DNA from 3 places in the Vallitalea maricola genome. Region 2 is predicted to be linked to each of the others. Evidence: riboswitches for the same ligand, from Rfam matches in the RefSeq annotation. Region 2 holds a riboswitch; each other region holds the start of a gene.
What was found. A riboswitch is a leader RNA that binds a small molecule or an ion and turns the genes downstream of it on or off. The one in region 2 is predicted to bind cyclic di-GMP.
Positions count from the first base shown of each region.

Region 1 (2,210 bases), on a different contig from region 2:
TTAATCATTTTTAATTTACTTTCATAATCTTTCATACAATCTTTAGCTTCATCAATTGTGAACATTCCCTCAGCTACTAAAGATACTAATTTCTTACTTGAATTTACCTCAATTTTATACATGTGTATACCTCCTATTAAATGTTTTGTTATTTAATATTAAATATCATATTCTGGGTCAAGGGCTTTATAGAATAATTTACAATCCAAGGATTTTTCAGGTGGTATATCTTTAAAATGTTCTGTCTCAGCATATTTTGTATGGATAAGTATTCCTTTTTCATCATGAACAAGTTTAAACTTAAAATATTTTGAGATTAATGTAGCAGATTTGATATTGGTAGCTTCAAGAAACATACCTTTATAACCTCTTTTTATTGCATCATCCTGACAGATTCTCACTAAGTCTTTTGCTATTTCTTTCTTTAGCTTATCTGATTTTACACCAATCATAAACATATGTACAAAATCATTCTTTTTAATTTTTTTATCTGTTTTGTAATAAATAGTATCCAAAAACCTCTTATCAAGAACTTCAAGTAATTCACAGATTTTATTCATGGGCTCTAAATTATCTGTAAATGGAGGCACCTCTTCATCTGGATCAAAGTCTTCACATGCTAATACACCTATGATTTTATTATTTTTTCTGTTTATAGCTATATAACACAATCCTTGTTCTACAACATTTTTCATGTAACTATAAACAAATTCATTAAAATCATCAATAGATAAGTGAACAGCCTGTACCATCGGTTCAGATATTGTTTCTTCTTTTACTGTTATCCCTGCAAAAGTTTCAGCAAGACATTTTGCTGCTTCAGCGATCAGCTCTTCATTTTTACCATCCAATCGCTTATACTCTAATTCTATATTTAATTGTTCCAAAAATTTTACTAAAAATACTTTATCATAAAAAACATCATTTTTTTTCATTATATCCCCTCTTTCAACTATTAATTAACAAATAAAATAATTTCATCAAGAAAAATGATAAAATATACTATATTTTATGGCAGGAAGATTCCTTTAATATAAAAAAGGTAACTTGTTACACTCCACATAACATTTCATATAACGTTTTTAGTCAATGAAAAAAATGTGACAAAAAAAACAGCTACTATTAATAGTGACTGCCATCAAATTATTATACGGCAACCTGGCAGTCCTAGGATATAATCCCTTAGACCCATAGCTTTGCGTCCCTATTTTTCAATAGGTTTGCTATTTTCTAAATAAAACAATATTTAATACTGTACTTATTATAACATAATTATTCTTTACTTTCAATTTATTTTAAATACAAAAGATTCCCGATTACTTATTTTTGTAATTTAAACTCATATCCTCGCTCTGGCTTTTAGAATGCTGAGAAAAGAATTTCCCTACAAAAAAAGCATTTTTCCCAAAATCAATTATAGTATTAAGTAAATAATTTCATCAATCTTAGCAAAACATAACTAAGAGGTGATGAAAATGGAAGATACAACTGTAATAGATAATGAGGTTTATTATAATGTTAGTAATAGACTGTTTCAATTTGCTGAAACAGAAGACGATTATAATAGAATAATGAAAACAGCTACTCACTGGTTATGTGAAGCATCTGGACGTAATTTTACAAAAGACCTTTTATATCCTTTATCAAGTAACGGCTACATCATTAATGATGAAGGTATAGCGACAAAAGAATGGGAAATAGCTGAAGGTGTTTTAGTCAAAAAACAAACTGAAGGATTAGATCGTGTATAAAAAACAAAGCATGACAAGGGAATACTCCCCTTATCATGCTATTTTTATTTAAATATTGTAAAATATAGGATTACAATGATTCCTAACACTATTCTGTACCAACCGAATACTTTGAAGTCATGTTTTTTGATATATCCTACTAGGAATTTGATTGCTAATATTGAAACTACAAAAGCAACTATCATTCCTGTTAGAAGAACCAATAATTCTAGACTTGTAAATGCAAAACCGAATTTCATGATCTTGATTAAACTTGCACCAAACATAACTGGCATAGCCAAGAAAAAGGTAAATTCAGCAGCTACAGTTCTTGATGTTCCTATAAGTATTGCTCCTAATATGGTTACTCCAGAACGTGAAGTTCCTGGAATTAGTGATAATACTTGAAATAAACCTATTATAAGTGCTGTCTGATACGTAAGCTCAGAGATATCATTAACTTTACAAGTTCTGCCTTTG
Region 1 covers NZ_BTPU01000027.1:100,796-103,005, reverse strand. The annotation lists gene AACQ14_RS09195 (hypothetical protein) at 1-122, opposite strand, end outside; gene AACQ14_RS09190 (uroporphyrinogen decarboxylase/cobalamine-independent methonine synthase family protein) at 159-935, opposite strand; cyclic di-GMP riboswitch class I at 1,150-1,235, opposite strand; gene AACQ14_RS09185 (hypothetical protein) at 1,476-1,751, shown strand; gene AACQ14_RS09180 (undecaprenyl-diphosphate phosphatase) at 1,796-2,210, opposite strand, start outside.
Region 1: linked by a shared signal. The riboswitch ahead of AACQ14_RS09190 (uroporphyrinogen decarboxylase/cobalamine-independent methonine synthase family protein) and the one ahead of AACQ14_RS00400 (hypothetical protein) in region 2 are both predicted to bind cyclic di-GMP.

Region 2 (2,210 bases):
AGTAAGTGAATATATGGTTTCAACTATTGGAGTAGCTTCATATCTTCTATTCTTCTTAACTTTATAATCAACATCTGTATTAAATAATGTTGGTCTTCTTCCTATACGTATATCACTTTTACTAAAAATTGATTCAGAACCATTACTAGTGTCTGTTATTTTCCAACCTACAATTCTATGACTTTCGTCATTAGCTGTAGCTGTTAACTTATATCTATAATTTTGTTCTTTTTCAACTCTGATATCAGCACCACTTACTTGATTTACTGCTAATGTAGCAGATTTATTAATTATCCAACTAATAATATACTCATTTTCATTTAGCATTATAGCGGATAACATATCCATATCTCTGCTAGCACTTTCTAGTTCATCTAAATCCTCTGATTGATCTAGTTTATCCCCTGACTCACTTGGATTTTCTCCTGGGTCTGCTGGGTTTTCAGCTGGTTCTTCTGGGTTTTCCACTGGTTCTTCTGGATTCTCCACTGGTTCTTCTGGATTTTCCACTGGTTCTCCTGGATTTTCAGCTGGTTCTTCTGGATTTTCCACTGGCTCTCCTGGATTTTCCACTGGCTCTCCTGGATTTTCCACTGGTTCTTCTGGATTTTCCACTGGCTCTCCTGGGTTTTCCACTGGCTCTCCTGGATTTTCCACTGGCTCTCCTGGATTTTCCACTGGTTCTTCTGGATTCTCCACTGGTTCTCCTGGGTTTTCCACTGGCTCTCCTGGGTTTTCCACTGGTTCTTCTGGATTCTCCACTGGCTCTTCTGGATTTTCAGCTGGTTCTTCTGGATTTTCCACTGGCTCCCCTGAATTTTCAGCTGGCTCTTCTGGATTTTCCACTGGCTCTCCTGGATTTTCCACTGGCTCTCCTGTATTTTCTGTTACATTTTCTGATATTATAATATTACCAGTTAAATCTTGTTGTTCTGTTTGAGCATATACTAAATTACTCGTTAAGTACATGAAAGCAAACAAAAACACTAACGATTTCTTTAAAAACTTCTTTTTCAACTAATCACCTCTTATAATAGTTTTCTGTCCTTCTTTCTTATAGAGGTAGGCTCTCTGTTTTCAGCCTCGTTTTTTTTGGAACGTGGTTAACCTTATGAAAATCATTATCAGTCTTATCTTGAATATAATATTGTCAACATGATGATATTTATTATTATGTTGTTAATATTAAAATATATTACAAATAAAGCAATATTGCTTTATTATTTTCCGAATCTAATAATTATAAAATTATATAATTCTAGTTTTTGACAAAATAAAAACTGCTTTGAATATATATATGATTCAAAGCAGCCGAACTGTCATAGTATTTACCTTAGACTCTAGCTTTGCGTCCTTACTTTTCAGTAAGTTTGCCCTTATATTTAATTTTACAATTTAATAATATCATTAGATGTTTATATAGTCAATACATAATATATGTTTTTCTAATATTATATTTAAAACAAATTTCAACTTTATATTAATAATATATTTGTGAAATAAAAAACCCAATAACCATACGTTATTGGGATATATAATAACTTTTAATTTCCTGAAGTAACTTCCATAGAATATTTACCATCTTTATTATCTGTTTCATTTTTTCCATAATCAATTAATTTAGAAAATGTTATTTTATAGTCTTTTTCAAGATTTAAAACATCAAAGTTTAGTGTAATTGTATTTTCATCTATATAATTTGCACCTATAGGTATCTTACTGTATTCTACGCCATTTTCTACATATATTAATTTGTAATTTGACGCTAGCACATTATTAATATTAAAATCAATTTCTTTATTAAATCCTATTTTGATAGTCTTATCTCCAATTATTTTGGCTTCATTGATAAAAATATCAACTGAATTACTGGACGTGAAATTAAATTGATTTGTTTTTATTACATGTTGTACATTACCCATGGTGTCCTTTAATGTAATAGCTCTTAATTTATAAGATTGGGATTGTTTCAATTTTTTATCTTTTGATAAATAAATCTTTATCATATGCGAATCTTTTTCATTGTCATAATAGACTGCTGTTGGTATAGCCATAAATGATGGTGTAGTAATACCTTGTATTTGGTAATTACTAGCTATCTTAGCATATTCTTCATCAAGTGGTTTACTAATATAAGCTATTATTGTATTTTCATCAACTGGTAAAACAGCTTCTATTTCAATATCTTTAACAGTATAATAATTTCCAGT
Region 2 covers NZ_BTPU01000001.1:105,460-107,669, reverse strand. The annotation lists gene AACQ14_RS00400 (hypothetical protein) at 1-1,017, opposite strand, end outside; cyclic di-GMP riboswitch class I at 1,304-1,385, opposite strand; gene AACQ14_RS00395 (S-layer homology domain-containing protein) at 1,545-2,210, opposite strand, start outside.

Region 3 (2,210 bases), on a different contig from region 2:
ATGGTGTTAACGCTCGCAAAATAGCGCTAAAAATATTAAATGATAAAGGGATATACTAAGAATAATGAGGGAGAATTTTATATGAAAAAATTTTTTGTATTAGTAATGATGATAGTAATAATGGTTACCGCTGGATGCAGTGCTAAAAAGGATGACTATATTTATAAGCTAGATATTGATGATGAAGTTAATATTGATGATAGTTTGACCATTAAAGAAATTAAGAAGGGGGTTTTAGTAGTAAATCATAAATTTCCATGGGATGGAAATTCTATGATTATTGAAATGAAAAATGGTGATGTAGCCCTAATTGATACACCTTATGAAAACGAAGCAACCAGAAAGATTATTGAGTGGGTCCGAGAACGAGCAGGTCAAGAGGTTAAATTTATAGAAATAAATACTGGTTTCCACTTTGACAATTTAGGTGGAAATAAATATCTTGCTGAACAAGATATTAAGATTATAGGAACATCAAAAACGGTAAATATGGTTAAAGAAAGAGGAGAAGATGCTAGAAAGCTTTTTTTAGATTGGCTAAAAGATCCTGAATTGAAAAAATATTATGATGTTTACACTAAACTTGAGTATATAGAGCCTACTGAAATAGTTAATATAGATATTGATGAGGAAATGGAAATTGTTTTTGGAGATGAAAAATTAGTACTTTATTATCCACAAGAATCCCATTCTCCTGACAACATTGTCGTTTATTACCCTAGTAAAAAAGTATTGTTTGGTGGTTGTATGGTGAAATCAGCTGAATCAGAAAACTTAGGTAATACAGCAGATGCAAATATTATGGGATGGTCAGAAAGCATAAAGAAATTAAAAAGAAAGTATAGTGAAAAAAGTGTTGATGTAATTGTTCCTGGTCATGGTGAAGTAGGCGATTATTCTTTGTTAGAAAATACTGAGAATCTATTAGAGCAATGAATCAGATTAACTTAGTGCTATCTATTGTTTATTAGATGTAATATATAAAGAAATATTTACCAAATTAACAATATGTGATATAATATCAATGAGAGGGTAGTCAAAGAGTCGGCAGTATTGACCGTATTATTCTGTAAATCGTAAAGCATATGAAAATATGTGACACAAAGCTATAGGGTCTAAGGCTTAATTATAAGCTATGATAGCCAGTTACCAGAGGAAGACTTTGATTACCTAGTAGTCAAATCTTTTCTCGAAGTGGCAAATTCAGTGAAAGCTGAAGACGCAAAACTAAAGGGCCTAAGTCAAAAATGATATGGCAGCCAGTTACCGAAAGAAGAGTTTTATTACTTTTCTTTCCCACGAATATGGCAAACCTATCGTGAGGTAGGGACGCAAAACTATAGGGTCTTCATATATGAAGATAGCCAGATGCCGAAGGGAGAGTTACAACTGAAAAAAATAGTATTAACTTTTATAGTTGCATTAATTTTTGTAGCATTAGCTGGGACAACCGCTTTTGCTAAGAGTGAAATTATAAAGGTCAATGCTGATAACGGCACAGTAAGTATCAATTATGATACTACTAATTATTCTGACTTAAAAGTTGTCGTGAAGAAGGGTTCGGATAAATATATCTATAACCTTAATTCTTCAAATGAAGAGCTACCATTACAAATGGGCAATGGTGAGTATACTGTAGGAATATATAAAAGAGCTGATGGTAACAAGTACAAATTGTTAACATCTAGTAAAGTACATAATGATACAACTAATAATACAGTATTCTTAGCAAGTGTTCAGAATGTACATTGGACAAGCGATTCAAAAGCAGCTATTCTAGCTAAAGAACTAACTAAAGATGCCAAGACTGACAGAGAGAAAATAGAAGTTATATATAATTACATAATCGATAATGTTAAATATGATGATGAAAAAGCAAAGAATGTTAGTAGCAGATATTTACCTTCAACTAATGAAACGTTAGCTAGTGAAAAAGGAATATGCTACGATTATGCTTCTCTATTTGCAGTTATGCTTAGAAGCCTTAACATTCCTACAAAGCTTGTTCATGGCGATAGTAATTTCACTTCTGTCTATCATGCTTGGAATGAAGTGTTAGTTGATAACAATTGGATAGTTGTAGACACTACCATTGATGCAGCATATAAATCAGAAGGTGTAAAAGTTTCTTATGAAAAAGATCCTTCAGATTATAGTGCTAAAAAGGTATTTTAATAATGAATAATATTTGATCCCTCTCAAAGTAATTT
Region 3 covers NZ_BTPU01000015.1:3,993-6,202, forward strand. The annotation lists gene AACQ14_RS05065 (BlaR1 family beta-lactam sensor/signal transducer) at 1-59, shown strand, start outside; gene AACQ14_RS05070 (MBL fold metallo-hydrolase) at 82-936, shown strand; cyclic di-GMP riboswitch class I at 1,066-1,154, shown strand; cyclic di-GMP riboswitch class I at 1,187-1,271, shown strand; cyclic di-GMP riboswitch class I at 1,297-1,376, shown strand; gene AACQ14_RS05075 (transglutaminase-like domain-containing protein) at 1,369-2,175, shown strand.
Region 3: linked by a shared signal. The riboswitch ahead of AACQ14_RS05075 (transglutaminase-like domain-containing protein) and the one ahead of AACQ14_RS00400 (hypothetical protein) in region 2 are both predicted to bind cyclic di-GMP.